Regions from separate parts of the Paraburkholderia sp. BL17N1 genome, predicted to be linked through region 2. Evidence: predicted binding sites of a transcription regulator. Region 2 holds the regulator's gene; each other region holds the start of a gene.

Region 1 (9,594 bases), 860 kb from region 2:
TCATCGTGACATCCGCCCATCGTTTCCAGGATTCCGCCCGCTACTGGCGCACGCCGCTTCTACCCGGCGCGGACCTGCTCACGGCCGAATATCACGATCACGAGTTCACGCCGCATTGGCACGATGCGTACACGATCCCGGTGATCGTGGCGGGCGCCGAGGGGTATCGCTATCTCGGCTCCGACTATGTCGCCGAAGCCGGCAGCGTACCGATCATCAACCCCGGTGAGTTGCACACCGGCTCGAAGGCGGTCGAGGCGGGTTGGCGGTATCGCGTGATGTATGCGCCGGTGGATTTCATCCACGCCCTTGCCAATGAGGTCAGCGGCAGGCCTCAGGCGTTGCCGTGGTTTGCGCCGGGTGTGATCCGCGATCCGGATCTGGCCGCCCGGCTGGCGCATGCGCATCGGCTGCTGGAGGCGGGCGACGACGCGCTTGCCGCCGAAGCCGCCATGCTCGACGCCTTGTCCACGCTGCTGGTGCGTTACGCGCAAACCCAACCGGCGCGTTCGCGCCTCCCCACCGACGACGCTCGCGTGACGCTCATGCAGGAGCGCCTGACAGGCGACCTCGTCGAGCCCGTCACGCTCGCTGAAGTGGCCCAGGTAGCGGGACTCTCGCCGTTCCACGCGGCGCGTCTTTTCACCCAGACGACCGGCCTGCCGCCCCACGCGTGGCGCAATCAGGTGCGCTTGCAGCGCGCGCTCGCGCCACTGCGCGCGGGGGTTTCCGTCACGGAGGTCGCCGCCGCCAGCGGTTTCACGGACCAGAGCCACTTCACGCGACACTTCCGGCGCATGTTCGGCGTACCTCCCGGGCGCTGGCAAGGCGTCTGACACGGCGCGGGTGCGTGCGTTGCCGGCGAGTTGCGCGTCCTGCTGCCTCAAGCACTCCAGCCGCACCGCAAGACGCAAGACACAAGTGCGTGCTCTTGCCCACGGCCTGCCTGCCCGGCTGCCTCGACCACCCCATGTGCTCGCCAGTACGCGAACGATTGCCGCCTACGCACTGCGGCCTGACCAATCCAACCGCAAGACACGATGTCAGCGTCTACATTACTGGCGACCCGGCGTGCCATCTCATTTGCTCATTCCGGCGGCATGACATGCCCTGGCGCGCGCGCCGCCGCATCGAACCCTTGCCCATCCGCAAGAACGTACAAGCCCCGTCCAGCCACCGCCGCTATGCTTCCCGAATCAAGGAGGCCAGATTGACCCATCCCACCGCAGGCCGGCCCACAAACCCAGGCCATTTCAAAGAGTTCACCGCCGGCGCGCGCGACATCATCCCGATGATGGTCGGCGCGGCGCCTTTTGGCGTCATTTTCGGCACGCTCGTCGCATCCGGCCCGCTGCATCTATGGCATGGCCAGTTGATGTCGCTCGTCGTGTTCGCCGGCTCCGCGCAGTTCATCGCGCTCGGCCTGATTGCCGGACATGCGAGTTTTGCCGTCGTGTGGGCGACCACGCTCGTCGTCAATCTGCGCCATGTGCTGTACAGCGCCACGCTCGCGCCGCACGTCGCGCATCTGCCGGCACGCTGGCGCTGGGCGCTCGGTGCGCTGCTCACGGACGAAGTCTTCGCCGTCGCGTGGGAACACTACCGGCATCGGGAGCCCGGCACGGTCGGCCCGCACTACTTCTTCGGCGCCGGCCTGGCCATGTATCTGAACTGGCAGCTCTGGACCGTAGGCGGCCTGCTGTTCGGCGCGGCGTTCCCGGGCCTGCAATCGCTCGGCCTCGATTTCGCGATGGTGGCCACGTTCATCGCGATCGTCGTGCCGCAACTCGCCGCGCTGCGCTATATCGCGGCGGCCATCACCTCGGGCATGCTGGCCTTCTTCTGGCAGGCGTGGCCGTACAAGCTCGGTTTGCTTGGCGCGGTGTTCGCGGGCGTGGCGATCGGCGTCCTGCTGTCGACGTCGCGGCCCAACCTGCGCGGCAACGGCAAAACCGCGGAGGCATCGCGATGAACTACGTCGTCCTGATTCTCGGCATGGCGGCGATCACGTGGGTGATCCGCGCCGCCGTCTTCGTGCTCGGCGACCGGCTGGTATTTCCGCCGCTGGTGCGCACGGCGCTCGGCTTCGTGCCGGTCACCGTGCTGACTGCGATCATCGTGCCGATGACGGTTGCACCGCACGGCGGCGACGCCGAGCTGACCTGGCGTAATCCGCAACTGGTCGGCGCGCTGGCCGCGGTGCTCGTCAGCGCGTTGACGCGGCGGCCGCTGCTGACCATCGCCGTCGGGCTGACGGTCTTTTTTGTCTGGCAATGCGTCGTGCTGAAATAGACCCACGCCGCTTTCAAGGCAGCGACAGCGTCGGCCGGCCCGCGCCACGCCCGCGCAAGCCAGGCGACGCTTCCCTCTATAGCGGACGCTCCCACCCCGCGCTCCCTTAAGTTTCCCGCCGATCCGCCGTTATGCAGTCGAGGTCCGCTCGTCGGGATACGTCCCGCTGGTTGTGCGGCATCAGGCAGGAATCAAGCGCGCCGGCATCGAACGCCGCGTCTCTCAGGGCCCGCGCGGCCCGGCGGCGTGGCGAGGCCGCGCGGCAGGACCAAACGGGATAACACATGGGTCAAATCACCCTCACGCTCAAAGACGAGACCATCGCGACGCTGCGCAAGGATTTCGATGCTTTCCTGCGGGTATCGCTCAAGCTCGATCCGCAGTTCGCGACGCCGTCGTTTGAGGATTTTTTGCGCGCCAAGCTGCTCGACAACATGGTGCCGCTGACCGAACACGCGGTTCAGCGGATGTTGCAGGGCGGCCAGTACGCCTGGGCGAAACGCACACTGGACAAGGAGTTTCCGGATGTCGTCGCGATTCTGATGCGGCAGGCGGGCGAGTTCGGCTTCGGCTTCGCGGCCCGCTCGGAATGGACGCCGGAGGAACTCGCCAAGCAGTGTCGCGACTGGGCGGCGGCCATCGTCAAGGAAGCGGAAGGCGACGCCGTGCTGATCGACCCGCTCGCGGCGCAGATCAAGAGCGCGGCGCAGGACATCCAGGCGCTCGAGGAAGTCATGCAGACGCCGGCGTGGCGGCTGGTGGAATCGCTGCGTCAGCGTGTCTACGAGGCCAAGGTGGCGTGCGAAACGAGCGTGGGCGGCACCGCACGTGAAAAGCTCGGCGAACTGCGCGGGCTGCTGCGGCTGGGTATTTCGCACGGTTCGTTCCAGAAGCAGGAAGCGCAGCAGATCATGGAGTTCCTGCGCCTGCTCAAGCCGGAAATCTTCGTGGAGGAGCCGTACGACGTGTTTTCGCGGATGGCAGCCTGGCTGCGTAATTTCTTCGTGCCGCCGCGTCCGGCGCCGCAGCAACAGCAGCGGCAGTCGCAGCCGCGCTGAGCCTAAAGAGCCCCAGGAAGCTACCGGTGAGTCGCCGGTAGCCGACGGCGGCGTCAGACGCGCGGCATTAAAGAGCGCGTCGTCGCGCTCTCAATCCCACATCTTCCTGAGTTTCGCGCCGATCTCGATCTTCGCCTGCGCCGCCGCGGCCAGCCCGGCCGCCGTGGGCGCGCTCGGAACCGGGACGCGCGGCCATGCATAGGCATCGAACAATGGCATCAGATGCGCGGGAATGAAGCGCGTGCGCGAGGCCCACACGTGACGGTCGCCCATGTGCGTCTGGTTGTGCACGTAAAAGCGCTGCGGCACGACGATATGCAGGTCCTCTTTCGCGCGCGTCATCGCCACATAGAGCAGGCGGCGCTCCTCGTCGATTTCCTCCTCGCTGCCGGTGCCGAGATCGGACGGAATGCAACCGTCCACGCCGTTCAGCACGAACACGTTGCGCCACTCCTGCCCTTTCGCCGAATGGATGGTGGACAGGATCAGATAATCCTCGTCGATCAGCGGCACGCCGGATTCGTCGCTGGTGGCGTCGGGCGGGTCGAGCGTCAACTCGGTCAGAAACCGTTCACGCGACGGATACGTGCCCGCGATGCTCTCCATCTGCAACACGTCCGCGTGACGGATCGCCGCGTCCTCGTGATTGCGCTCGAGATGCGGCTCATACCAGCGGCGCACCATTTCGAACTCGGCGGGCCACGGTGTCTGGCGCCCGTAGACGCTCGACATCAGCTTGACGAACGGATGCCAGTCTTCCTGCGCCCGAGCCGGCGCGGCGAAGGCGGCCAGCGCGCCGCCGGCGGTGTCGGCGGGGTTGCCGCTGCCCGCGCGCGCGACGACCTCGTCGAGCACTTTTGCCGCGGTCGCGGGTCCCACGCCCGGCAGTAACTGCACGACGCGAAACCCGGCCACGCGATCACGCGGATTTTCGGCCCAACGCAGCACGGCCAGCACGTCTTTCACGTGCACCGAATCGAGAAACTTCAGCCCGCCGAACTTCACGAACGGAATGTTGCGCCGGGTCAGTTCGATCTCCAGCGCGGCGCTGTGGTGCGCGGCGCGGAACAGTACCGCTTGCGACTTGAGCTTCATGCCCTGCTCGCGCGCTTCCAGCACCTGCTCGACGATGTAGCGCGCCTGGTCCGCCTCATCGGCGACGGTCACGAGACGCGGGCGCTGCGCGGAGGCCTTGTCGGTCCACAGATTCTTGGTGTAGCGCTCGCTGGCCAATTCGATCACCGCGTTAGACGCCGCCAGGATCGGCGCGCTCGAGCGGTAATTGCGCTCCAGCGTGACCTGTTTGGCCGGCGGATCGAAATGCGCGGGGAAATCGAGAATGTTGCGCACGGTCGCGCCGCGAAACGAATAGATCGACTGGGCGTCGTCGCCGACCACGGTCAGGCCGCGGCCGTCCGGTTTCAACGCGAGCAGGATCGAAGCCTGCAGACGATTGGTGTCCTGGTATTCGTCGACCAGTACATGATCGAAGCGTCCCGACAGGTCGGCGGCGATGGCCGGCTCGGCGGCCATGTGCGACCAGTACAGCAGCAAATCGTCGTAGTCGAGCACGCTCTGCTTCTGCTTCGCTTCGACGTAAGACGCGAACAGCATGCGTAGATCGGCCTCCCATTCGCGGCACCACGGGAATGCCTTGTCCAGCACCTGGCCGAGCGACGCGCCGGTGTTCACGACGCGCGAGTAAATGGCAAAGCACGTGCCCTTGGCCGGGAAACGCCGCTCTTTCGCCGACAGGCCGAGTTCGTGGCGCACGAGGTTCATGAGATCGGCGGAATCCTCGCGGTCGTTGATCGTGAAGGCTGGCGCAAGACCGATCAGATCCGCGTATTCGCGCAACAACCGCGCGCCGACGCTATGGAACGTACCCGACCACGTCAGCCCTTGCGCGAGCGCGGCTCGTGAACCGAGCGCCGCGCCGGCGATGCGCGTGACGCGCCGGGTCATTTCGAGCGCCGCACGGCGCGAAAAGGTCAGCAGCAGGATGCGGCGCGGATCGGCGCCCTTTACCACCAGATTGGCGACCCGGTGCGCAAGCGTATTGGTCTTGCCGGAGCCGGCGCCGGCAATCACCAGCAGCGCGCCGGGCGGTGCGGCTGGCGTGTCGGCGCCGTAGTCGACGGCTTCGCGCTGCGCGTCGTTGAGCTTCGCCAGCCAGGCGGCAGTGTCGGACGTCGGGGACGGCGAGGAAGGCGCGGGTTCGGCGACTGGGAGCACGATTGTTTAGGCGTTGGGTGGATTCAGAGCGGCGACGCATACTGTATATCCATACAACCCACGCCGACAAGCGACCCTTTTTTAGCCGGATGCGAGATCTGCATGTCATGTGGGCCGCGCGGGCGAACGCGAGCACAAAAAATGGCCCGTCGCACGAGTGCACACGGGCCATTTTTCGCAGGCACGACATCGAGACGTCCGCGCGCCCCGCGTCGGCCGGAGGCGCGAAGTCTGCTATTGCTTCTTCGCGTCCTTGACGTTTGCGTCGGCGGCGGCCTTATCGGCGTCGGCCTGCGCATCCGTCTTCTTCTGGTCGGCCTTGGCCTGCGCGACGGACGCTTTCTTGTCCGCCTTCGATTGTTCCTTGGCCGCCTTCTTGTCGGCGTGGGTAGCCGGCGCCGCAGCCGGATCGCTAGCCTGCGCGAATGCAGCGGACGACACGCAGCCCGCGATCAACGCGGCGACAAGCGTGGTCTTCGTGGAATTGGCGATGCTCATACGGTACCTCCGTTGAATCGAGATGCCCGGACTCAACAGTCCGGTAACGCAGCGGCCGCGGCGGCAAACCGCGCCGCCCCGCCGCTCGCTCGAAACTCAGCCTCAATGCTTGACGTCGGTGCCGTCCGACTGGTCGCCCGTCTGCCCTTGCATGTTCATCTTCATTTCGTTGTTTGCGGTCTGCTTATCCGCCTTCTGATTGATCTTGGCGTCGCGCACCTGCTCCTTGTACTGGAGCTTGGCGGCCTTCTGCTGATCCTTCAACTCCGCCTTGGATGCCTTCTTCGAGGCGCGATATTCGGCGTTAGCCTTCGCGTTGGCGTCGCGCTTCTGCACCAGCGGGTCGGTCGAGCCCGACGCCGTCAGACGCGTCGGCGCCGGCGTCACCGGCTGCACGCCCTGCGCGGCGGGCGCCGCGTCATTGCCTTGCATCTGAACCTGCGGCTGGCCTTGCGCGCCCGCTGCCGGTTGCGCGGTCTGTGCGAACGCGGCTGTGGAAGCAAGGGCCGTAATGGCAGTACCGATCAGAAGCGTACGAATCTGGGTCATGGCTAATCCTCTCCAAGGTTGTTGTGACGCGGGCAACCGGTCCGGCTCTGCGCATTTCAGCGCTTATGGAGCGCGGTCTGCGTGCCTCGCCCGGTCTGCTCGCTGCCAGATAAAAATCCAGCAGGCTTTCCCTACTGACCTGCACTTTACGAGTGGAGTTTGTGTTTTACGACCACCGTTACGGAACGTTTCACTTTCTGACAAACGCATAACATCTGCTTGCAGATGCTCACATGACGGCGGCGCGCACCGCGAACTTCATCCAGGGCAAGCTTCTGGCTTATGATGCGAACCCTTTGCCTGAAGGTGCAAACGCCATGCCCAACCTCGATTTCACGCTTACCGGCGACTACGTCGAACTGCACAATCTCCTGAAGATAACGGGACTGGCGGACAGCGGCGGCTCGGCAAAAATGATGGTGGCGGACGGTGCGGTTACCGTCGACGGGCGGGTCGAAACGCGTAAAACGTGCAAGATCCGCGCGGGTCAGGTCGTCCTGCTCGGCGACACGCGGATTGCGGTCCACGAGGCCTGATACACCGGCTAACCGGCGGAGCTAATAAGCGGAGCTAAAACACGGGCCTGCCACCCCGCGGTCCGAAAACTCGGAGGAACGTGCGCACCAAAATCGTGCCTCTTCCATCGACATCGCCGCGCCTAAGCAATAAGCTGTCAGTTTCAACAGACCAACAATCGGCTGACACACCGGCCGGCGGCTGCCTCGAGCGTCCGCCGAGGCTCATCGAGCCGCTGCCCTCGCCACCGCCCGCGCGCTCGTCGCGCCCGCCGTCGCGCTGTCGCCACTTCCGCCGCCAGGCGCTCCATGACTCAATCCGGCATCACCCGGGTGGCCGCCCGGCTGCCGACCCTGACCCGCCACGCTGCGGACACCGCGCGGCTGGCCGCGCCGCTCGCCATCGCGCAACTTTCGCAAATGGCGATGGGCGTCACCGACACGATCCTGCTCGGCTCGCTCGGCCCCGACGCGCTCGCGGCCGGCGGCCTCGGCGCGAATCTGTTTTTCGTGGTGGTCACGCTGCTGCAGGGCGTGTTGACCTCGGTCAGCGTGAGCGTGTCGCACGCACGCGGCGCCCAGGACGAAGGCCGCGTGCCGCACATCTACTGGACCGGCCTGGTGCTGTCGGTGCTGCTGTCGGTGCCGGCGTTCTTCCTGCTCTCGTTCGCCACACCGGTCCTGCTCGCCTTCGGCGAACCCGCGCTGCTTGCGCACAACGTCGGCGAATATGCGGCGGTGCTGCGCTGGGGCGCGCTCGGCAGCCTGATCGGCGTGGGCCTGATGCGCTCGTTCCTGCCGGCGATCGGCGCGGCCAAACGGCTCTTGTGGGTGTCGCTGGCGAGCGTCGGCGTGAACGGTTTTCTCAATTACGGCCTGATCCACGGCGCCTATGGCCTGCCGCAGCTCGGCTTTCTCGGTTCGGCGGCCGCGACCTCGATCACCGTCTGGCTGAGCGCGCTCGTGTTGATGGCGCTGTTGCACCTGCGCCCGCGTTATCGCCATTTCGTCGTCGCTACCCGGCCGAACGTGCCGCTGATGGGCGAACTGTTCGGCATCGGCTGGCCGGTCGCGATTACCTACGGCGTCGAGTCGACGCTCTTTCTCGCCACCGGCCTGATGGTCGGCCTGCTCGGCGAGTCGCAACTGGCCGCGCATCAGATCGCGCTGAATGTGGCCTCGGTGGCCTTCATGGTACCGCTCGCGATCGGCCAGGCGGCCAACGTGCGCGTCGGCTTCTGGTCCGGAGCCGGCCAGCCGCTCGCCGCGCGCCACGCCGGTTTCGTCGCGCTCGCGCTCGGCGTCGCCTTCATGACGCTGTCGGGCCTCGTGCTGATCGCCGCGCCGCACTGGATCGTCGGCCTCTATTTGCACCTCGACGACCCGGCCAATGCGGCCACGGTCAAACTCGCGAGCTCGCTGCTCGGCGTGGCGGCAATCTTCCAGATTGTCGATGGCATGCAGACGGTCGGCTCCGGCTGTCTGCGCGGCTTGAAGGACACACGTGTGCCGATGATCGCCGCCGCCTTCGGTTACTGGGTGATCGGTTTTCCGACCGGCTACACGCTGGCGTTTCACTTCGGCCTCGGCGCGCGCGGGTTGTGGTGGGGGCTAGCGGCCGGCCTCGCCAGCGTCGCGCTGCTGATGACGCTGCGCTTCCACAAACTGAGCCTGCGGCGCATGCCGGCAACGTCCGGCGGGTCGCCGGTGAAACCCGTTTGACGTTGGGTTGGAAGCGCGTGCTGGCCGCGCCAGGTGGATCGCAGGGGCAAGCAGGCGCGAAACTGTGCCCGTAACGCGGTCCGGCAACGCGGGGTTCGTCGTCGGCCAAATCCACGTGAAGCCTAACCTGCAACGCGGTACTGCCACGCTCGGCGCGCCGCCGCCCGACTCCGGTGGAACGATGCGCACGTGGTTGCGCGTGCAACCATAGACGCACGTGCAATGCGCCGCGAACGGTAAAATATCGTGTTCCGGCTGAGAGACGCGCACCCGCGCCCCACGCCAGAAACTCGCTCGCGCGCCTCAAAAAGGCCAGCGCCGCCCGAAGGCCCATCATCCGCCGACAAGGCTTGCCGCGTTCACGCGGCAGACTCCCGCAAGCGCGCCACCGCCGGTGGCGCGCCGCTCGACCAACCCTGCTTCTCGCCATAAAACATAATCAAGGACCACCCGTCATGCTCGCCCGCGTCACCCGTCTTTTCCCGCTCTGGGCCGTGCTCGTTTCGATTGCCGCGTACTTCTCGCCCGCCTCGTTCGCCGGCGTCGCGCCACACGTCACCACGCTGCTGACGATCATCATGCTGGCGATGGGCGTCACGCTCTCCGTGGCCGATTTCCAGCGCGTCTTCACGCGGCCCGCGCCGGTGATCGCCGGCATCGTGCTGCACTATCTCGTCATGCCGCTTGCGGCCTGGGTGATCGCCAAGGCGCTGCGCATGCCGCCC
Region 2 (9,594 bases):
TCGATGACCTGGGCGCCGCGTTGTCATTTGGGCGTCATGCGCTGAATTGCTCAGCGCTGCATCGCTCAGCGCTGCATCGCTCAGTACGTATCGAAAGTCTTCTGCAACGCCACCGGCCCCGTGGCGCCCGCGGCCAATGCCAGCATCAGCAGCACGCGCGCCTTGTACGGATTCAGCGAACCCGCGCTGACGAAACCGAGTGCGTCGTCGGCAGCCGCGCCGTTGCGCATCACGTGCCCCGATCCCACGCGCGACGCTCGCACCACCGCGACGCCTTGCGAGGCCGCATCGGCGAGCGCCTGCTGCACCGAGGCGTGAATCGAGCCATTGCCCGTGCCCGCCACGACGATGCCGCGCACACCGGCGGCAACCAACGCATCGACGGCAATGCGCGACACGCCCGCGTAGCTCACGACGATTTCCACATGCGGCCACGTCGCGCCGATCACGAACTCGGTTGCGAGCGTATGCGGACGCACCACGCCGCGCTGGAACTCGACACGGCCGTCCTGCACCCAGCCGAGCGCGCCGATTTCCGGCGAGTGAAACGCGTCGACCGCATAGGTGCTCGTCTTGACCACGTCACGCGCGCTATGGATCTTGTTGTTGAAGGCCACCAGCACGCCCTGCCCGCGCGAACTCGCCTGCGCCGCGACCGTCACGGCGTTCAGCAGATTCAGCGGGCCATCGGCGGACAGCGCCGAGGCTGGGCGCATGGCCGCCGTCAGCACGACCGGCTTGTCCGACTTGACGGTGAGATGCAGCAGGTAGGCGGTTTCTTCGAGCGTATCGGTGCCGTGCGTGACCACCACGCCGTCGATCTGGTCGTCGGCGAGCAGCGTGTTGATGCGTTGCGCGAGCGTGGTCCACAGCGGCATCGCCATGTCCTTGCTGTCGACGCTGGCAATCTGCTCGCTCTCCATGCGCGCCACCGTCGACAAGGCCGGCACCACGGCCAGCAATTGCTCGACGCCGATCACGCCGGCTTGATAACCCGAGGTGTTGGTGGCGCTCGCGGCCGCGCCGGCAATCGTGCCGCCGGTCGCGAGCACGACGATGCGCGGCAGCAGTGGCGTGGCGCCTTCGTTTGAAGGTATAGCGGAAGAAGAGGTCGAAGTATTCATGGCGGCGATTGTAAGCGATGCGCCGCGCGCCGCCATGCGTGAAAAAACGGATGTCCGTTCGATTCGGGGTTGGACGGGGCCGGCGCTTTGGCGCCACACGTTTGCGTGGCGTCTGCACCGGGGCCAGCCGCAGCCCGCATGAAGTTCGCACTAACCGGCCGCCGCGATGGTGCGGCAGCGTTCGGCGTTGCGCCGGACCGCGACGATCCGGCGCATCTATCAAACCGCTTCGCGCAATTGCGCGGCGATATCCGCTTCGTTCAATTGCGGCGCGAACATCTCGATCAACCGGTACGCGTACGCGCGCAGGAACGCGCCCTTGCGCAAACCGACCCGCGTCGTGCTCGCCTCGAACAGATGCTGCGTGTCGAGCGCGACCAGTTCCGTATCGCGCTTCGGATCGTAGGCCATTGCCGCGACCACGCCGATGCCCATGCCGAGCTCGACGTAGGTTTTGATCACGTCGGCGTCGATCGCGGTCAGCACGACGTCGGGCAACGCGCCCGCTTTCGCGAAGGCCTGGTCGATATGCGAGCGGCCCGTGAAGTCCTGATCGTAAGTGACGATCGGGAATTCGGCGATTTCGTCGAGCGTCAGATTCGGACGGCCCACCAGCGGATGATCCTTCGGCACGACCACGACGTGATGCCATGAATAGCACGGGAACGTGACGATATCCGGGAAACGGTCGAGCGCTTCGGTGGAGATGCCGATGTCCGCTTCGCCGTTGATGATCATCTGCGCGATCTGTTGCGGGCTGCCCTGACGCAGCGCCAGATGCACTTTCGGGAACACCTCGGTGAATTGACGGATCACCTTCGGCAACGCATAGCGCGCCTGCGTGTGGGTGGTCGCCACGACCAGGTGCCCGCTGTCCTGGTCAGCGTACTGGCGGGCGACGCGGCGCAGATTCTCGGCGTCGAGCAGCATCCGCTCGATCAGTTGATGTACGGCCCTGCCCGGCTCGGTGAGGCCCGTGAGGCGCTTGCCGCGTCGAATGAAAATGTCGACGCCGAGTTCGTCCTCCAGATCCTTGATCTGTTTCGATACGCCCGACTGCGACGTGTACAGCACGTTCGCCACCTCGGTCAGATTCATGTTCTGACGCACGGCTTCGCGCACAAAGCGCAATTGCTGGAAATTCATCTTGATGTCTCCGGTTCGGCCAGAGTTGAGTTATTTGAGTTCGTTTGAAACGCCGGGTCGTGTTGCTGTCGCTGCGCGCCTGACTGCGCCGCGCTCACTGCGCTGGAAACACACGCAACGCGCGCGGCACCGCGGTCACGCCGTCGCCGATCGAGAGCTGCAGATCGCGCCACGCTTCGCGATCGAGTTCGGCCTCGAGCAGGTTGCCCTCGCGGCCCGCGAGTTCGACCCGCACCGAGCCGCCGAGTGTCACCACGCGCCGCACGTCGACGACGATGCCTTCGCGATGCCCCGACGCCTGCGGATACAACTGCAGGTCATGCGGACGCACATAGGCGAACGCGGGGCCGCTGAAATCGGCCTTGATGGAAACCGGCAGCGCCGCGCCGTCCACCACGAAACCGCTTGCATCGACGTTGCCGTGCAGGCGGTTCGCCGCGCCGAGAAACTCGTAGACGAACGAGGTTTGCGGATGGTCATACACGTCCTGCGGACTGCCCACCTGCTCCACATGCCCGCGATTCAGCACGACGATACGGTCGGCGACTTCGAGCGCTTCTTCCTGATCGTGCGTGACGAAAATCGTCGAGATATGCAGATCGTCGTGCAGACGACGCAGCCAGCTGCGCAGTTCCTTGCGCACCTTCGCATCCAGCGCGCCGAACGGTTCGTCGAGCAGCAGCACTTTCGGTTCGACGGCCAACGCGCGCGCGAGCGCGATACGTTGCCGCTGGCCGCCCGACAGTTCCGACGGATAGCGTTGCGCGAGCCAGTCGAGCTGCACGAGCTTGAGCAGTTCATGCACCTTCTCGCGGATCACGGCTTCCGAGGGGCGCTCCTTGCGCGGCTTCACGCGCAAGCCGAAGGCCACGTTCTCGAACACCGTCATATGGCGGAACAGCGCGTAATGCTGGAACACGAAGCCCACTTCCCGCTCGCGCGCGCCGACCGTCGCCACGTCCTGGCCTTGCAGCACGACCTGGCCGCCGTCGGCGTATTCGAGTCCGGCGATCACGCGCAGCAAGGTCGTCTTGCCACAACCCGACGGCCCGAGCAGCGCAACCAGTTCGCCCGGCGGAAAGTCGAGCGAGACGTTATCGAGCGCGACGAAATCGCCGAAGCGCTTCTGCAGGTTACGAACGGTGATACCCATTACAGCTCTCCTTGCTTGAGCGGGTGTTGCTGCGGTGCATGCGTTGTTTGCGTTGTGTGTGATGCGCTTGTTGCGGGTGTTGCGGGTGTTGCGCTTGTTGCATTGGCCGCAGGCGTAACGGGACCCGCGTAAGCGGGCACGTCGCGCGCGGCCGACAGTTCCGCCGACATATGGCGCTCGGCGAGCAGCTTCAGGCCGAGCGTCACGAGTGCGAGCAGAGCCAGCACCGACGCCACGGCGAACGCCGCCGAGAAGTTGTATTCGTTGTAGAGAATTTCGACGTGCAGGGGCATCGTGTCGGTCTGGCCGCGAATATGGCCCGACACGACCGACACCGCGCCGAACTCGCCCATGGCCCGCGCGTTGCACAGAATCACGCCGTACAGCAGGCCCCATTTGACGTTGGGCAGCGTGACGCGGCGGAAGATCTGCCAGCCCGACGCGCCGAGCACGTGCGCGGCTTCTTCTTCGTCGTTCCCTTGCGCCTGCATCAACGGAATCAACTCACGCGCGACGAACGGGAACGTGACGAAGATCGTTGCCATCACGATGCCCGGCACCGCGAAAATGATCTGCACGTTGTGGTCCTGCAGCCACGGGCCGAACCAGCCCTGCGCGCCGAACATCAACACATAGATCAAGCCCGAGATCACCGGCGACACCGAGAACGGCAGATCGATCAGCGTGGTCAGCAGCGCCTTGCCGCGGAACTCGAACTTGGCGATACACCACGAAGCCACGAGGCCGAACACGAGGTTCAGCGGCACCGCGATCGCGGCGGTGATCACCGTGAGCTTGATCGCCGCGAGCGCGTCCGGATCGGCGAGCGATTCCAGATAGAAACCGAGCCCTTTGTTCAACGCCTGATAGAACACGGCGGCGAGCGGTACGACGAGAAACAGCGCAAGAAACAGCAGCGCGACGCCAGTCAGAATCCAGCGTACGACAGGCGGTTCGGTGACCGGATCGGGCCGGCGCGCGACGTTCAGCGGCGCACGCGGTGCCACGGCCACGGCCGCTGCCCCGCCTGCGTTCTTCACGGAATCGCGGCTCATTGCGCACCTCCGCCGACACCGATCGCCGCGACACTCGCGGCAGCAGGCGCCGGGCCCGCGCCCCCACGACTCGTGCGGCGCTGCAGATACCACTGCAAGGTATTGATAAAGAGCAGCATCAGGAACGACACGACCAGCATCACGACTGCGATCGCAGTCGCACCCGCATAATCGTATTGCTCGAGCTTGGTGATGATGAGCAGCGACGTGATCTCCGACTTCATCGGCACGTTGCCGGCAATGAAAATCACCGAGCCGTATTCGCCGAGCGCGCGCGCGAATGCAAGCGCGAAGCCTGTCAACAGCGCCGGAAACACCGCCGGCAACACAACGCGGCGAAACGTCAGCCAGCGCGATGCGCCCAGGCACGCCGCCGCTTCTTCCTGTTCGCGCTCGAACTCTTCGAGCACCGGCTGCACCGTGCGCACCACGAACGGCAAACCGATGAAGGTCAGCGCCACCAGCACGCCCGCCGGTGTAAACGCGATTTTCAGGCCGAGCGGTTCGAGGAACTGCCCGATCCAGCCGTTGCCCGCGTACACGGCCGCGAGCGAAATACCCGCGACCGACGTGGGCAGCGCGAACGGCAGATCGACCACGGCATCGACAATGCGCTTGAACGGAAACGTGTAGCGCACCAGCACCCACGCCACCAGAAAGCCGAACACCGCATTGATCAGCGCGCCGCCGAGCGCGGAAAAGAAGGTGAGCCGATACGACGCGAGCACGCGCGGCGAACTCACCGCACGCACGAACTGGCTCCAGTCGAGCGTGGCGGTCTTGAGAAAGGTCGCCGCAAGCGGAATCAGCACCACGAGGCTCAGATAAGCCACCGTGATGCCGAGTGTCAGGCCAAAACCGGGCAACGCGCTCGGTTTTCGGAAGGTCAACGTCGTCATGCTCGTTACTCGTTCAGGTTGATGCTCGTATTGCCGGCCGCCGGGCCCTGGCGGCCAAAAGCGCGCCCCATGGGGCGCGCTCGGGAGTGACGCGTCGCCGCGTCGTCCTGCCTATGTCTATGCCTTTGCCTATGCCTTTGCCGACTCCGGCAGCGGGCTTGTTACTGCGGCTGATAGATCGAATCGAACACGCCGCCATCGGCAAAGTGCGTCTTCTGCGCGTTGGTCCAGCCGCCGAACGAATCGTCCACCGTGTACAGCTTCAGCTTCGGAAACTTGGCGGTCAGCTCGGCCGGCACCTTGTTCGAACGCGGACGGTAGAAGTTCTTCGCCGCGATCTCCTGGCCTTGCTCGCTATACAGGAAGTTCAGGTAAGCTTCGGCGACCTTGCGCGTGCCGTGCTTGTCGACCACCTTGTCCACCACCGCGACCGGCGGCTCGGCCAGAATGCTCACCGACGGCACCACGATCTCGAACTTCTCCGGACCGAATTCCTTCAGCGACAGAAACGCTTCGTTTTCCCACGCGATCAGCACGTCGCCGATACCGCGTTGCACGAAGCTGGTGGTCGCGCCACGCGCGCCCGAATCCAGCACGCCGGCATTCTTGTACAGCTTGCCGACGAATTCCTTCGCCTTCTGATCATTGCCGCCCGGTTGATGCTCCGCATACGCCCACGCCGCGAGGTAGTTCCAACGCGCGCCGCCCGAGGTCTTCGGATTCGGCGTCACGATCGACACACCCGGCTTGATCAGATCGTCCCAGTCCTTGATGTGCTTCGGGTTGCCCTTGCGCACCAGAAACACGATCGTCGACGTGTACGGCGAGGCGTTATCGGGCAAGCGCTTCTGCCAGCCCTTGTCCAGCAAACCCTTGCTCGCCAGTGCGTCGATGTCGTAGGCGAGCGCCAGCGTCACCACGTCGGCCTGCAGACCGTCGAGCACCGAGCGCGCCTGGGCGCCCGAGCCGCCGTGCGACTGCTTGAAGGTGATCGTCTCGCCCGTCTTCGCTTTCCACTCCTTGCCGAACGCCTGGTTGACGTCCTGATACAGCTCGCGCGTCGGGTCGTAGGAGACGTTCAGCAGCGTCGTGTCGGCGGCGTGCGCCTGCGCCATCACGCCGAGCGCGCCCGCCGCGCCCAATGCTAGCGCCGCGATCAGTTTCTTCGTCCTGCCTGCCAGCCCCGTACCTTGGTATTTCATGTCAACTTTCTCCGCGTTGTCCGCTGAAACAGCGTGTGATGTCTTTTCTTGTGTCGCGGTCACGTGCACATGAACGTCAACTGGAGGCCCAGTCTATCGAAGGGCTTTCATCATTAAAAATAATGTTTCTTCATTTTTTAATACTCAAAAGTGGTAACGACAGCTGGATAAGGCGTTGCTGAACGAAAACGGCTGTTAAAGCATCGTTTGACGGCGCTGGAACGCCGCCCTTCGCCCCGAACTTAAAGTAAAGCTTGAATTGCGCCGAATACTGTATAAAAATACAGTCACCTGTTCATACATACAGTGGCGCCATGACCAAACTCACCGCACGACAGCAGCAGGTTTTCGATCTGATCCGCAGGGCTATCGAACGCACCGGCTTTCCGCCCACCCGCGCGGAGATCGCCGCCGAGTTGGGTTTCAGCTCGGCCAATTCGGCAGAAGAACATCTGCGCGCACTCGCCCGCAAGGGCGTGATCGAACTCGCGGCCGGCGCATCGCGCGGCATTCGCCTGCTGGCCGGTCCGGAAGACTCGCCGCACCAGTTCACGCTGCCGCACGCCAGCATCATGCAACTGTCGCTGCCGCTGATCGGGCGCGTTGCCGCCGGCAGCCCGATCCTCGCGCAGGAACATATCTCGCAGCACTACGCGTGCGACCCGGCGCTGTTCTCGAGCAAGCCCGATTACCTGCTGAAGGTGCGCGGGCTGTCCATGCGCGACGCGGGCATCTTCGACGGCGACCTGCTCGCGGTGCAAAAGCGCAGCGAAGCGAAAGACGGCCAGATCATCATTGCCCGGCTGGGCGACGACGTCACGGTCAAGCGCCTGAAGCGCCGGCCGAATGGGCTCGAACTGATCGCCGAGAACCCCGATTACGAAAACATCTTCGTTGAAACCGGCAGTGCGGAGTTCGCGCTGGAGGGTATCGCCGTGGGGCTGATTCGCCCCGGCGAGTTCTAACCCGGTTCTAACCCCGGTTCTAACCCTTTTGCGCGTTCAACAGAATAAAAAGCCGCGTCAATGTCGCATCGACACTGCATCAACGTTGCATCGTCTGGAGAGTCTCATGGAACGTCTTGCCCGCCTGCTGCCCTTTCGCCAGTTCGGTCGTCTGCGTCACCTTCGCAAGCTGGTGCCCTGCTCATTGATCGAGGCGGCCACGCGCAGCACTCCGTCGCTGTTCGACTCGCCCGAGGCTACGTCCAGCTTGCCGTCGTCGTTGCCGGCGTTTGCCCGCGTGTCGTTGAATTCCGGCCTGAATACGGCCGAGCCAGCGCGTCGCGCGCCGGTGCGGGTCTATCACGGGCCGTCGCGTCTCATCATGGTCGGCACGATGGACGCGGTATGCCGCATGATCGACCGCTGCATCGCCGACGAAGCCAACGTCCACGGCGCGGTGTTCGAGTCGTGATGACCCTGTCTTGAGCGGGCGGCGAGAGATTGCATTGCGTGGGATCGTTTTCGCGTGGCCGTGGTCCACGTTAGATCACACCTGATAGAGAGTCCCACTCGATGGCAGTTCCGAAACATACCCAACGCGGCAGCAGAGGCGGCGCCACAAAGCCGCTGATCGTCACGCTAATCGTGATCGTGGTGATCGCCGCACTGGGGTTTGCTTATGCGTCACCGTACATCGCGCTGAACAATCTCAAACGCGCGGCCGATGCGCGCGATGCGCAAACGGTCAATCAGTACGTCGACTTCCCCGCGTTGCGTGAGAGCCTGAAGGACCAGGTCGCCGGCCTGCTGACACGCCGGCTTGGCGCGCACAGCAACGGCAATCCGTTGGCCGCCATTGGCGCGATGATCGGCGTCGCATTGATTGGGCCGCTCGTGGATGCCTATGCCACACCGGACGGTGTCGCGGCCTTGCTGAACGGCATGCCGCCGCGCGGCGATCCGGGTGAGCGGCCGCCCGCGCCACCGGCCGCGAACAATCCGTCCGACGCCGCCGCGAGCGCACCGGCGCCGGCAGCGCCTCCTGCCGGCAACGCGGCGAATGGGAATGCCAACGCCACGCCCCCGCAGCCGCCGCAAACCACCGCGGGCTATCGTGGGCTCAACGAGTTCGTCGTCACGTACCAGCATGGCGCCGGCGACGCGCGTTACTCGGCGATCTTTCGGCGCGAAGGGATATTCACGTGGAAGCTGGCCGCGGTCAATCTGAACGAGTGATCGCGGCACGTCGGCTTTGTATGGCGCGGATCCCGTGATCGCGCCAATTATTCGGCAAGTCGCGGCGAGTCGCGGCGAGTCGTTCAGCGACTTCGTTATGGCGTCGAGGCCACCGGGTAGTGAGGCCGGAGTACCCGGCCGCCAGCCAACCGTCCACAATGGCGACACGCGCCTCAAGCCGCCGCTTGCTGCTGCTCCTGCGCCGAAGAACACGCCACCAGAATGCTGCACGAGACACGGTCGAGCAACGGCGTATTGCCCGCGCCCATCCACCATCGCGACAAACCCGTGCGGCAACGGTGGCCGACCACCACCAGGTCGACATGCAGTTCATTGGCGAGGTTGGCGATCTCATCGATCGGATGGCCGAATGCAAAATGCCCTTGTGCGGTCACACCTCGCTCGGTGAGCCAATCAACGCCTTCCTGCAGGATGTCGCGTGCGGTCTTTTCGAAACTGCCGCAGGCCACGTCGGTCAGCAGGCCCGCGCTTTGCGCAATACTCGAGCGCATGTCGACGACGGACAGCAAATGCGTTTCCGCTTTCAGATCCAACGCCAGGTCGGCGCCGCAACGGAGTGCTTTGCGGCCTTCGCGCGAGCCGTCGTAGCACAGCAGGATTTTCTGGTAGCTCGCCATGATTTTTCTCCCTTCGCGCGGGACGCGCGATTCTCAATTAATCATGGTGCGCCGCAATTCAGGTTGCAAGGGATGGAAAACGCTAACTGTGCGCTGACCGCCCTCTAACCACGCCCTAAACAGGTGCGCGAGCCGCTCGGAGGGTCTCCGCGCGCCGATGCCGCAGTGCAAGAAACCGGCTTCGCATTGTCGGGGCG
Region 3 (9,594 bases), 1.3 Mb from region 2:
GTCGACCGAATGCTGCTTCAATTCGCCAACTATCGGGCTCGCGCCCAATCGCGACGAGCGGCGATGAATCAGGCTTTCGGCAAAGCGCGAGTCGGACAGCCAGTTTTCGGCTTCCAGCGAGTCGAGCACGGTGTCGAGAGAGTCGGTTTCCTCGACGAATGGCTTCAGCTTGCGCGCCAGTTCGGTGCGGCTGTATTCGCGGCGGGATAGATAGCCGAGCGCGCGGCCTTTTAAAGACCGTGCCGGACGTTTGGATTGTTTGGCTTCGTCTTGCCCGGGTTTCGCTTCGCCTGGGACTCGACGTGAGCGGGTGTAGGTGGTCTCGGAGGGATCCGAGCCTACGGGCGGCGAGGATTCAAACTGCACGCGCTGCGGATTGCGGCCCGCGGCGCGGTCGTGTGCGTCGAACGATTCGAACGGATCGAACGACGCGTCGTCTTCATCACGCGGGCCGTCCGCGTGGCGTCCGGAATCGGACAACGGCCGGCCCTTGCGTATCACGTGATGGTTACTCTTCTTCGTCCGCGACTTCAGCGGCTGCGCCGGTCACGGCTTCAGCCATGGCATTCACGCCCAGCGATTCGCGGATACGATTTTCGATTTCACGAGCGATATCCGGATTTTCGCGCAGGAATTCACGCGCGTTGTCCTTGCCCTGACCGATACGTTCGCCGCTGTAGCTGTACCACGCGCCGGCCTTGTCGACGATCTTGGCTTGCACGCCCAGGTCGATGATTTCGCCCTGACGTGAAATTCCTTCGCCGTACAGAATGTCGAAAATCGCTTCGCGGAACGGCGGCGCCACCTTGTTCTTCACTACCTTCACGCGCGTTTCGTTGCCGATCACTTCGTCGTTCTTCTTGATCGAACCGATACGGCGAATGTCCAGACGCACCGACGCGTAGAACTTCAACGCGTTACCGCCCGTAGTGGTTTCCGGATTGCCGAACATCACGCCGATCTTCATGCGGATCTGGTTGATGAAGATCACAAGGCAGTTCGTGCGCTTGATCGTGCCGGTGAGTTTGCGCAGCGCTTGCGACATGAGACGCGCTTGCAGACCCGGCAGCGAGTCGCCCATTTCGCCTTCGATTTCAGCCTTCGGCACGAGTGCCGCGACCGAGTCGATCACGATCATGTCGATCGAACCCGAGCGCACCAGCGCGTCGGCGATTTCGAGCGCCTGTTCGCCAGTGTCTGGTTGCGAAACCAGCAGTTCGTTCACGTTGACGCCGAGCTTGCCCGCGTACTGGATGTCCAGCGCGTGTTCCGCGTCGATAAACGCTGCCGTGCCGCCGAGCTTCTGCATTTCGGCGACGACCTGCAACGTCAGCGTGGTTTTACCGGACGATTCCGGGCCATAAATTTCGACCACACGGCCACGCGGCAAACCGCCGACGCCCAACGCGATGTCGAGGCCGAGCGATCCGGTTGAGACCACCTGGATATCTTCGACCGCCTCACCTGCGCCGAGCCGCATGACCGACCCTTTACCGAACTGCTTTTCGATCTGTGCGAGTGCGGCAGCGAGTGCCTTGCTCTTTTCAGCCGTCAGTCCAGCCGAGCCTTTCTTGCTTTCTTCCATGAATCGTCCTTTGCTATGATGAACGGCGTCTGAGGCGGATGTGCAGCCCACTTTGAAAGGACAGCACACGAAACCCAGACACTGTATAAAAAAACAGTAGTTTTGGCAAGCACGATTCTCATGCGAACGCGCATTTTTACCGTCGCGCTGCCCAACTACCCACAATAATTTTCGGAGACCGCTGTGCGCCGGGGGGACACCCCGCGGTGCCGGCAAGGCCAGGCTGGCGCACCATGCGAATTCTGATTGCCGAAGACGACAGCATACTCGCGGACGGTCTGGTTCGATCACTCCGCCAATCGGCCTATGCCGTCGATCACGTAAAGAGCGGCGTCGAGGCCGATACCGCGCTGTCGATGCAATCTTTCGACCTGCTGATTCTCGATCTGGGCCTGCCGCGCATGTCCGGCCTCGAGGTGTTGCGACGCCTGCGCGCGCGCAATTCCACCCTGCCGGTGCTGATCCTGACCGCCGCGGACAGCGTCGACGAGCGCGTCAAGGGCCTCGACTTCGGCGCCGACGACTACATGGCCAAACCCTTCGCGCTGAACGAACTCGAAGCACGCGTGCGCGCCCTGACGCGGCGCGGTGCCGGCGGCGGCCCGACGGTCGTGCGGCACGGCTCGCTGTCGTTCGACCAGGTCGGCCGGATCGCCTATGTCAACGAGCAGGTGATCGACCTGTCGGCGCGCGAGCTGGGTTTGCTCGAAGTGCTGCTGCAGCGGATCGGCCGGCTGGTTTCGAAGGAACAACTCGTCGATCATCTGTGCGAATGGGGCGAAGAAGTCAGCAACAACGCGATCGAGGTCTACGTGCACCGCCTGCGCAAGAAAATCGAGCCGAGCGGCGTGCGCATCATCACCGTGCGCGGTCTGGGCTACTGTCTTGAGAAGGCCGCGTCAGCGCCGAGCGCAAGCACGAGCGCGAACGCTACGACCACGCCCGCACCCGCCGAGCCCGAACCGCCCGCCGCGCCGCCGTCCGGCGCAATGCCGGCGAGCCATCACTACAAATAGAGGCCGCCCATGTCCGCACGCGCAGATCGCGCTACGGCGCACGCGGCGGACCTCGACGAGGCGCGCGACGAGCGCTACGCCAACCCGTTCGCCCCGCCCGACGAAACCGAAGCCGCCGCCGAGGCGCGCCCGCGCTCGCTGTTCGGCGAGATTCTCGACTGGATGCTGGCGCCGCTGCTACTGCTTTGGCCAATGAGTCTCGCGGTCACCTATCTGGTCGCGAAGTCGATCGCGAACGGCCCGTTCGACCGCGCGCTGGAAACGGACGCCTACGTGCTGGCCCGCCAGATTCATCCGGTGAACGGCGTGGCGGAACTGACGCTGCCCGACTCCACGCGCGACTTTCTGCGCGCGGACAATGTCGACAGTGTGTTCTATCAGGTGCTCGGCACGCGCGGCGAACTGGTGGGCGGCGAGCGCGACATGCCGCTGCCGCACGAGGAAGACCGCCCGCAGCCGGGTCTCGTCGAATTTCGTGACGATGTGCTGCGCGGCAACGACATCCGCGTCGCCTACACGACTGTGGAATTTCCGCAGACGCCCGGCGCGCAGCCCGTGCTGGTGCAGGTCGCCGAAACGCTCGACAAACGCAGCCAGCTCGCCAACGACATCATCAAAGGCGTGATCTTGCCGCAGTTCGTGATTCTGCCGCTCGCGATCCTGCTGGTGTGGTTCGGGCTCTCGCGCGGGCTCGCGCCGCTGCACGCGCTACAGGCGCATATCCGCGCGCGCCGCCCGGACGACCTGTCGCCGCTCGAGGCGCGGCGCGCGCCGCCGGAAATCGAGCCGCTCGTGACCTCGTTCAACGATCTGCTGACGCGTCTCGAACAGAACATGGAGCTGCAAAAACGCTTTATCGCCGACGCCGCGCATCAGATGAAGACCCCGCTTGCCGGCTTGCGCACGCAGGCCGAGCTGGCGCTGCGTCAGGACGCCTCCGCGGAGGTGCATCGCTCGCTTGAGCAGATCGCCACCAGCTCGGAGCACGCCGCGCGGCTCGTCACGCAACTGCTGGCGCTGGCGCGCGCGGAGAACCGCATGTCGGGTCAGATTTTCACACCGGTCGAAGTGACGGAGGTCGCGCGCAGTGCAGTGCGCGACTGGGTTCAGGCCGCGCTCGCCAAGCAGATGGATCTGGGCTACGAAGCGCCTGACGAACCGGTCGAAGTGAATGGCAATCCGGTCATGTTGCGCGAAATGCTTTCGAATCTGATCGACAACGCGATCCGCTATACGCCGCCGGGCGGCCGCATCACCGTCAGAGTGCGGCACGACGCGGCGGCGCGGCTCGTGCATCTGGAAGTCGAGGATACAGGCCTCGGCATTCCGGTCGCCGAGCGTTCGCGGGTGATCGAGCGCTTCTACCGGATTCTCGGCCGCGAAGGCGACGGCAGCGGCCTCGGACTCGCGATCGTCCGCGAGATCGCGACCATGCACGGCGGCGAGCTGACGATCGACGACAACGTCTATCAAACTTCGCCGCGGCTTGCCGGCACGCTCGTACGCGTCAGTCTGCACGTGCACGAACGGGCCGGGACTTACCCTAACGCGACCTGAATGCGTCGATTCGCCGACTCAATAATGAGATACGTTGGGTGTAAATTGGGCCAGTTTGGCGCCAGATAGGCGCGTGTTGGGCGAAAACCCACAACACAGACCAGGCCTGCAAATTCACCCCGCCACGTCAGTACGCCGTAAGTTTCCACTCCAATAATCGGTTTCACGGGAACGCCGTTACCGGCGAACCGCGTGCATATCAATATTGGAGACGACATATGGCTACCGTTGGCGGGCAAATCTCGCACGTGCCGATGACGCGCGAAGAGAAGCGGGTGATCTTCGCATCGTCGCTGGGTACGGTTTTCGAGTGGTACGACTTCTATCTGGCCGGCTCGCTGGCGGCCTTCATCAGCAAGAGCTTCTTCTCCGGCGTCAATCCGACAGCTGCCTTCATCTTCACGCTGCTCAGCTTCGCGGCCGGCTTCGCGGTCCGGCCGTTCGGCGCGATCGTGTTCGGGCGGCTCGGCGATATGGTCGGGCGCAAGTACACGTTCCTCGTGACGATCGTGATCATGGGCTTGTCGACGTTCCTGGTCGGCTTCCTGCCGGGCTACGCGTCGATCGGCTTTGCATCGCCCGTGATCTTCATCGCGATGCGGATGCTGCAAGGCCTCGCGCTCGGCGGCGAGTATGGCGGCGCCGCCACCTACGTGGCCGAACATGCGCCGCCGGGACGCCGCGGCTTCTACACGGCATGGATCCAGACCACCGCCACGCTCGGCCTGTTCCTGTCGCTGCTGGTGATTCTCGGCGTGCGCACGGCAATGGGTGAGGATGCGTTCGGCGCCTGGGGCTGGCGCATTCCGTTCATCGTCTCGATCCTTTTGCTGGCCGTGTCAGTGTGGATTCGTCTGCAACTGCACGAATCGCCGGTGTTCGAGCGCATCAAGTCCGAAGGCAAGACCTCCAAGGCGCCGTTGACCGAAGCCTTCGGCCAGTGGAAGAATCTGAAGATCGTGATTCTCGCGCTGATCGGCCTCACCGCCGGCCAGGCCGTGGTCTGGTACACAGGCCAGTTCTACACGCTGTTCTTCCTGACGCAGACGCTGAAAGTGGATGGCAGCAGCGCCAACATCATGATCGCGATCGCGCTCCTGATCGGCACGCCGTTCTTCCTGTTCTTCGGCTCGCTGTCGGATCGTATCGGCCGCAAGCCGATCATCATGGCCGGCCTGCTGATCGCCGCGTGCACGTACTTCCCGCTGTTCAAGGCGCTCGCGCATTACACCAATCCAGCACTGGAAGCGGCGACCGCGAAGGCGCCGATCGTCGTGATCGCGAATCCGGACGAGTGCTCGTTCCAGTTCAACCCGGTCGGCACCGCGAAGTTCACGAGTTCCTGCGACATCGCCAAGAGCGCGCTCTCGAAGGCCGGTTTGAACTACGAGAACGTCGCCGCGCCGGCGGGCACGCTGGCGGAGATCAAGGTCGGCGATACGGTGATCAACACGTATGACGGCAAGGCTGCGGACGCCAAGGATCAAGGCAAGACGTTCGACAAGACTCTCGCGACGACGCTGAAGACCGCCGGTTATGCGCCGAAGGCCGATCCCACGCAGATCAACTGGCCAATGACCGTGGTGATTCTGACGATCATGATGATTTACGTGACGATGGTCTACGGCCCGATCGCGGCGATGCTGGTGGAGATGTTCCCGACGCGCATCCGCTATACGTCGATGTCGCTGCCGTATCACATCGGCAATGGCTGGTTCGGCGGCTTCCTGCCGGCCACCGCCTTTGCGATCGTGGCGGCGAAGGGCAATATCTTTTCGGGGCTGTGGTATCCGATCGTGATCGCGCTCGTCACCTTCGTGATCGGCATGCTGTTTGTCCGGGAAACCAAGGACTCGGATATCTACGCGAAAGATTGACGCGTCTGATGGACGTGACAGCTTCTTGAAAAAGTTGTGCACCGGGGGTTGACAGCCTCCGGTGCCGTCCGCATAATCTCGCTTCTTTCGGCGAATTAGCTCAGTTGGTTAGAGCGACGGAATCATAATCCGCAGGTCCGGGGTTCGAGTCCCTGATTCGCCACCAGTTGCAAGAAAAAGCCGCTGATCCGCAAGGTTCAGCGGCTTTTTTGTTTTGGCTTTCCGAACTGCAACTACAGCAACTTCAAGGAGGTTTCTTGATGACGTTCCGCACCGCCGTGCTTGCCGCGGCCACCGCTTCCATCGCTTTGCTCGGCGGCACGGCCGCCTTCGCCGCTCAGGCTCAGACACCGCCCGACAGTCAGTGGCGCACCAGCGCAACCACCCTCTCCACATTGCTGCAGGACGGCTACAAGATCGTCGCTGTCCTGAATGGCGCCCATGGCAGCGCTGGGTCAGCCGACACGATTTTCGTCCAGCGCGATCAGAGCGCATTCAAATGTATTGACCCGCAGCAGACCGACGCAAAAACCAGAACGTCCGTCGCGCCGCCGGCGTGTTTCGAACTGGTGCCGCCGTCGGGAGCGTCGGGGACGCCCGAGTCGAAATAGTCGGCACGCGGCGCGCCAAAGCGCGCCGTCAACCGCACGCTCTGTGCCGACCTACGGACTTTGAAGCTACGGTTTGAAAGAAGCCGGCGGCGGCGCAATCGACACCCCGCTCAACCAGCCGCGTGCCGCCTGTTACCGATCCACCAACCGGCTCAAATTCCCCCGCACCCGCTGCAACAACGCGATCAACTGCTTCGCTTCTTCATCGGTGAAGCCGTTCAGCGCTTCAAGCGCGACTTCGTCGCCGACTTTGCGCGCCTTGCCGAGCGTGCGCTCGGCCTTCGGCGTCATGTTCACCTGGCGCTCGCGGCGGTCCTGCGGATTGGCCGTCCGCTCGATCCAGCCGCCCTCTTCCATCCGATCCAGCAAACGCCCCGCCGAAATCGGCGCGACCTCGAGCAGGTCCGCAAGCCGCGCCTGATTGGTGTCGCCGTAGTGCGCGAGATAGGCCAGCACGCGGCACTGCGCGCGCGTCAAGTCGACCGACGACTTCGCGAGATCGTCGAAACGCTTGCCTGTCAGGCGACCGACGTCGGAAATCAGAAAGCCGAAGCGCTCATCGAGTTGGGTTTTCATTGGCGGATTATACGAAAGGCCTTCGTTTGTTAGCGTTGAAACGGGCGTATTCAGACTCCGCATAATTCCCGATGGCAGGCACGTGCTCAGTCGATATACTAAGCATGCTTATTATATCGACGACCCCGCTCCTTCATGTCCTCCGACACCCCGGCGGCCCGCGCCGCCGCGCCGCTCAACCGCCCGATGATCACCGTCTCGATCATGCTGGCGACGTTGATCCAGACGCTCGACAGCACGATCGCCAACGTGGCGCTGCCGCACATGCAGGGCACGCTGTCCGCGTCGCAGGATGAGATCACGTGGGTACTGACCTCGTACATCGTCGCCGCGGCGATCGCCACGCCGCTCACCGGCTGGTTGTCCGACCGGCTGAGCGTCAAGCGTCTGCTGATCTTCGCGATTGGCGGCTTCACGGTGTCGTCGGCGCTGTGCGGTTTGTCGGAGACGCTCACGCAGATCGTCGCGTCGCGTTTGCTGCAAGGGATTTTCGGCGCGTCGCTGGTGCCGCTGTCGCAATCCATCCTGCTCGACATCAACCCGCGCGAGAAGCAGGGGCAGGCCATGGCCGTGTGGGGCATGGGCGTGATGGTCGGACCGATTCTCGGGCCGACGCTCGGCGGCTGGCTCACCGACAGCTACAACTGGCGCTGGGTGTTTTTCATCAACGTGCCGATCGGCGCGTTCGCGCTGTTCGGTGTGGCGACCTTCCTGCCCGCGCGCGAACCGAAACACGATGCGAAGTTCGACGCGTTTGGCTTCGCCACGCTGGGTCTCGCCATCGGCGCATTGCAGGCCATGCTCGATCGCGGCGAGCAACTCGACTGGTTCGGCTCGAACGAAATCGTCATCGAGGCGTTGCTCGCGGCCATCAGCTTTGCGTTTTTCCTCGTGCACACGGCCACGGTCGGCAAGAAATCGTTTTTCAAATACGAGTTGCTGAAGGACCCGAACTTCGCCACGGGGACGTTTTTCATCTTCGTGATTGGCGCGGTGATGTACGCGACGCGCGCGTTGCTGCCGCCCATGCTGCAGAACCTGATGAACTATCCGGTCGCGACCACTGGCCTCGTCACTGCGCCGAGCGGCGCGGGCACGATGGTCGCCATGCTGTTCGCCGGGCGCCTGCTGAAGCGGATCGACGCACGGCTTCTGCTGCTCGCCGGCTTTCTGATCTCGGCGTTCGCGCTCTGGCAGATGATGCAGTACACGATCGTGCTGTCGGCGTCGGACATTGTCTGGCCCGGCGTGATTCAGGGCTTCGGGCTCGGGCTCGTGTTCGTGCCGCTGAGCGCGCTGACCTTCTCGACGCTCACGCCGGAACTGCGCGCGGATGGCACCGCGACGTACAGCCTGATGCGCAATATCGGCAGCAGTATCGGCATTTCGATCGTGCAAACGCTGATGACGCGCAACACGCAGGTCTCGCATGCGGACCTCGCGGCCAACATCACGCCCTTCAATCCCGCCGTCCAGCCGATGCTCAACAACGGCTCGAATTACGACATGGCCGCACTGAACGCGTCGATCACCCAGCAGGCGTCGATGATCGCGTATCTGAACGACTTCAAACTGATGTTCATGGCGACGCTGCTGGTTATTCCGCTTCTGCTATTGATCCGCCCCGCGCATAAGGCAGCGGAAGCGTCGGTGGCGCATGCCGCGATGGATTGAGACACGGCGCTGACCCGGTTAGTCGCCGTCGCAATGGGCCGCGCGCCGCGCCCGTGACTAACCTTCGATCCGCCCGCGCGTCACACCCAGCAGTGCCGCCATCGCCGTACGCGCTGCCACGGCGTCGCGATCGCGAATCGCTTCGAACACCGCCGTATGTTCGGCCAGCGACGCGTTGAACACCTCCGCGCGTTTTGCATTCAGACGCAGTTGCGCTTCGAGCGTGCGCTCGATCAGCGTGCCGAGCGGAATCAGCAATTCATTGCTGCACGCGGTCAACACGCTCAAATGAAACTGCAGATCGGCTCGCACCCATTCGTCGACATTGCGCGCCGCCACCATCGCTTCATGGGACGCCGCCAGCGCTTGGAAGGTGTCGTCCGTATGCGAAGCCGCCGCCAGACTCGCGGCATACGGCTCGATCATCTCGCGCATTTCCTGCAGGTTGAGCGCGAACGCCATCGGCTCGGCGACCCGCGAGTACCAGTCGAGCACGTCCACATCAAGCAGATTCCACGCGCGTTTCGGCCGCACGCGCGTCCCCACGCGCGGACGCGATTCGATCAAGCCTTTCGAAGTCAACGTGCGCAACGCCTCGCGCAACACCGTGCGACTCACGCCGAACGCCTCCATCAACTCCGCTTCGCGCGGCAGGATCGAATCAGGCGCGTAGTCGCCGCGCAGAATCGCGGTCGCCA

What was found. Region 2 encodes LexA, which represses DNA repair genes until DNA is damaged. Its sites were predicted from a motif close to ACTGTATNNNNATACAGT; they were not measured.
Region 1: the regulator LexA is predicted to act here: its motif matches at 5,626-5,643, upstream of B0G82_RS11155 (ATP-dependent helicase).
Region 3: the regulator LexA is predicted to act here: its motif matches at 1,666-1,683, upstream of recA (recombinase RecA).

The regions. Positions count from the first base shown of each region.
Region 1 covers NZ_RBIW01000001.1:2,466,349-2,475,942, reverse strand. The annotation lists gene B0G82_RS11175 (AraC family transcriptional regulator) at 6-836, shown strand; gene B0G82_RS11170 (AzlC family ABC transporter permease) at 1,211-1,972, shown strand; gene B0G82_RS11165 (AzlD domain-containing protein) at 1,969-2,292, shown strand; gene B0G82_RS11160 (DUF4088 family protein) at 2,577-3,350, shown strand; gene B0G82_RS11155 (ATP-dependent helicase) at 3,441-5,585, opposite strand; gene B0G82_RS11150 (hypothetical protein) at 5,820-6,083, opposite strand; gene B0G82_RS11145 (hypothetical protein) at 6,186-6,632, opposite strand; gene B0G82_RS11140 (RNA-binding S4 domain-containing protein) at 6,950-7,168, shown strand; gene B0G82_RS11135 (MATE family efflux transporter) at 7,457-8,869, shown strand; gene B0G82_RS11130 (bile acid:sodium symporter family protein) at 9,325-9,594, shown strand, end outside.
Region 2 covers NZ_RBIW01000001.1:3,322,431-3,332,024, reverse strand. The annotation lists gene B0G82_RS15055 (asparaginase) at 81-1,124, opposite strand; gene B0G82_RS15050 (CysB family HTH-type transcriptional regulator) at 1,344-2,270, opposite strand; gene B0G82_RS15045 (sulfate ABC transporter ATP-binding protein) at 2,365-3,423, opposite strand; gene cysW (sulfate ABC transporter permease subunit CysW) at 3,423-4,478, opposite strand; gene cysT (sulfate ABC transporter permease subunit CysT) at 4,475-5,377, opposite strand; gene B0G82_RS15030 (sulfate ABC transporter substrate-binding protein) at 5,539-6,579, opposite strand; gene lexA (transcriptional repressor LexA) at 6,894-7,544, shown strand; gene B0G82_RS15020 (hypothetical protein) at 7,651-7,995, shown strand; gene B0G82_RS15015 (DUF2939 domain-containing protein) at 8,097-8,759, shown strand; gene B0G82_RS15010 (universal stress protein) at 8,933-9,397, opposite strand.
Region 3 covers NZ_RBIW01000001.1:2,055,695-2,065,288, reverse strand. The annotation lists gene recX (recombination regulator RecX) at 1-501, opposite strand, end outside; gene recA (recombinase RecA) at 509-1,585, opposite strand; gene B0G82_RS09280 (response regulator transcription factor) at 1,819-2,601, shown strand; gene B0G82_RS09275 (sensor histidine kinase) at 2,611-4,158, shown strand; gene B0G82_RS09270 (MFS transporter) at 4,377-6,035, shown strand; tRNA gene B0G82_RS09265 (tRNA-Met) at 6,125-6,201, shown strand; gene B0G82_RS09260 (hypothetical protein) at 6,296-6,646, shown strand; gene B0G82_RS09255 (MarR family transcriptional regulator) at 6,779-7,222, opposite strand; gene B0G82_RS09250 (DHA2 family efflux MFS transporter permease subunit) at 7,358-8,896, shown strand; gene B0G82_RS09245 (FadR/GntR family transcriptional regulator) at 8,954-9,594, opposite strand, start outside.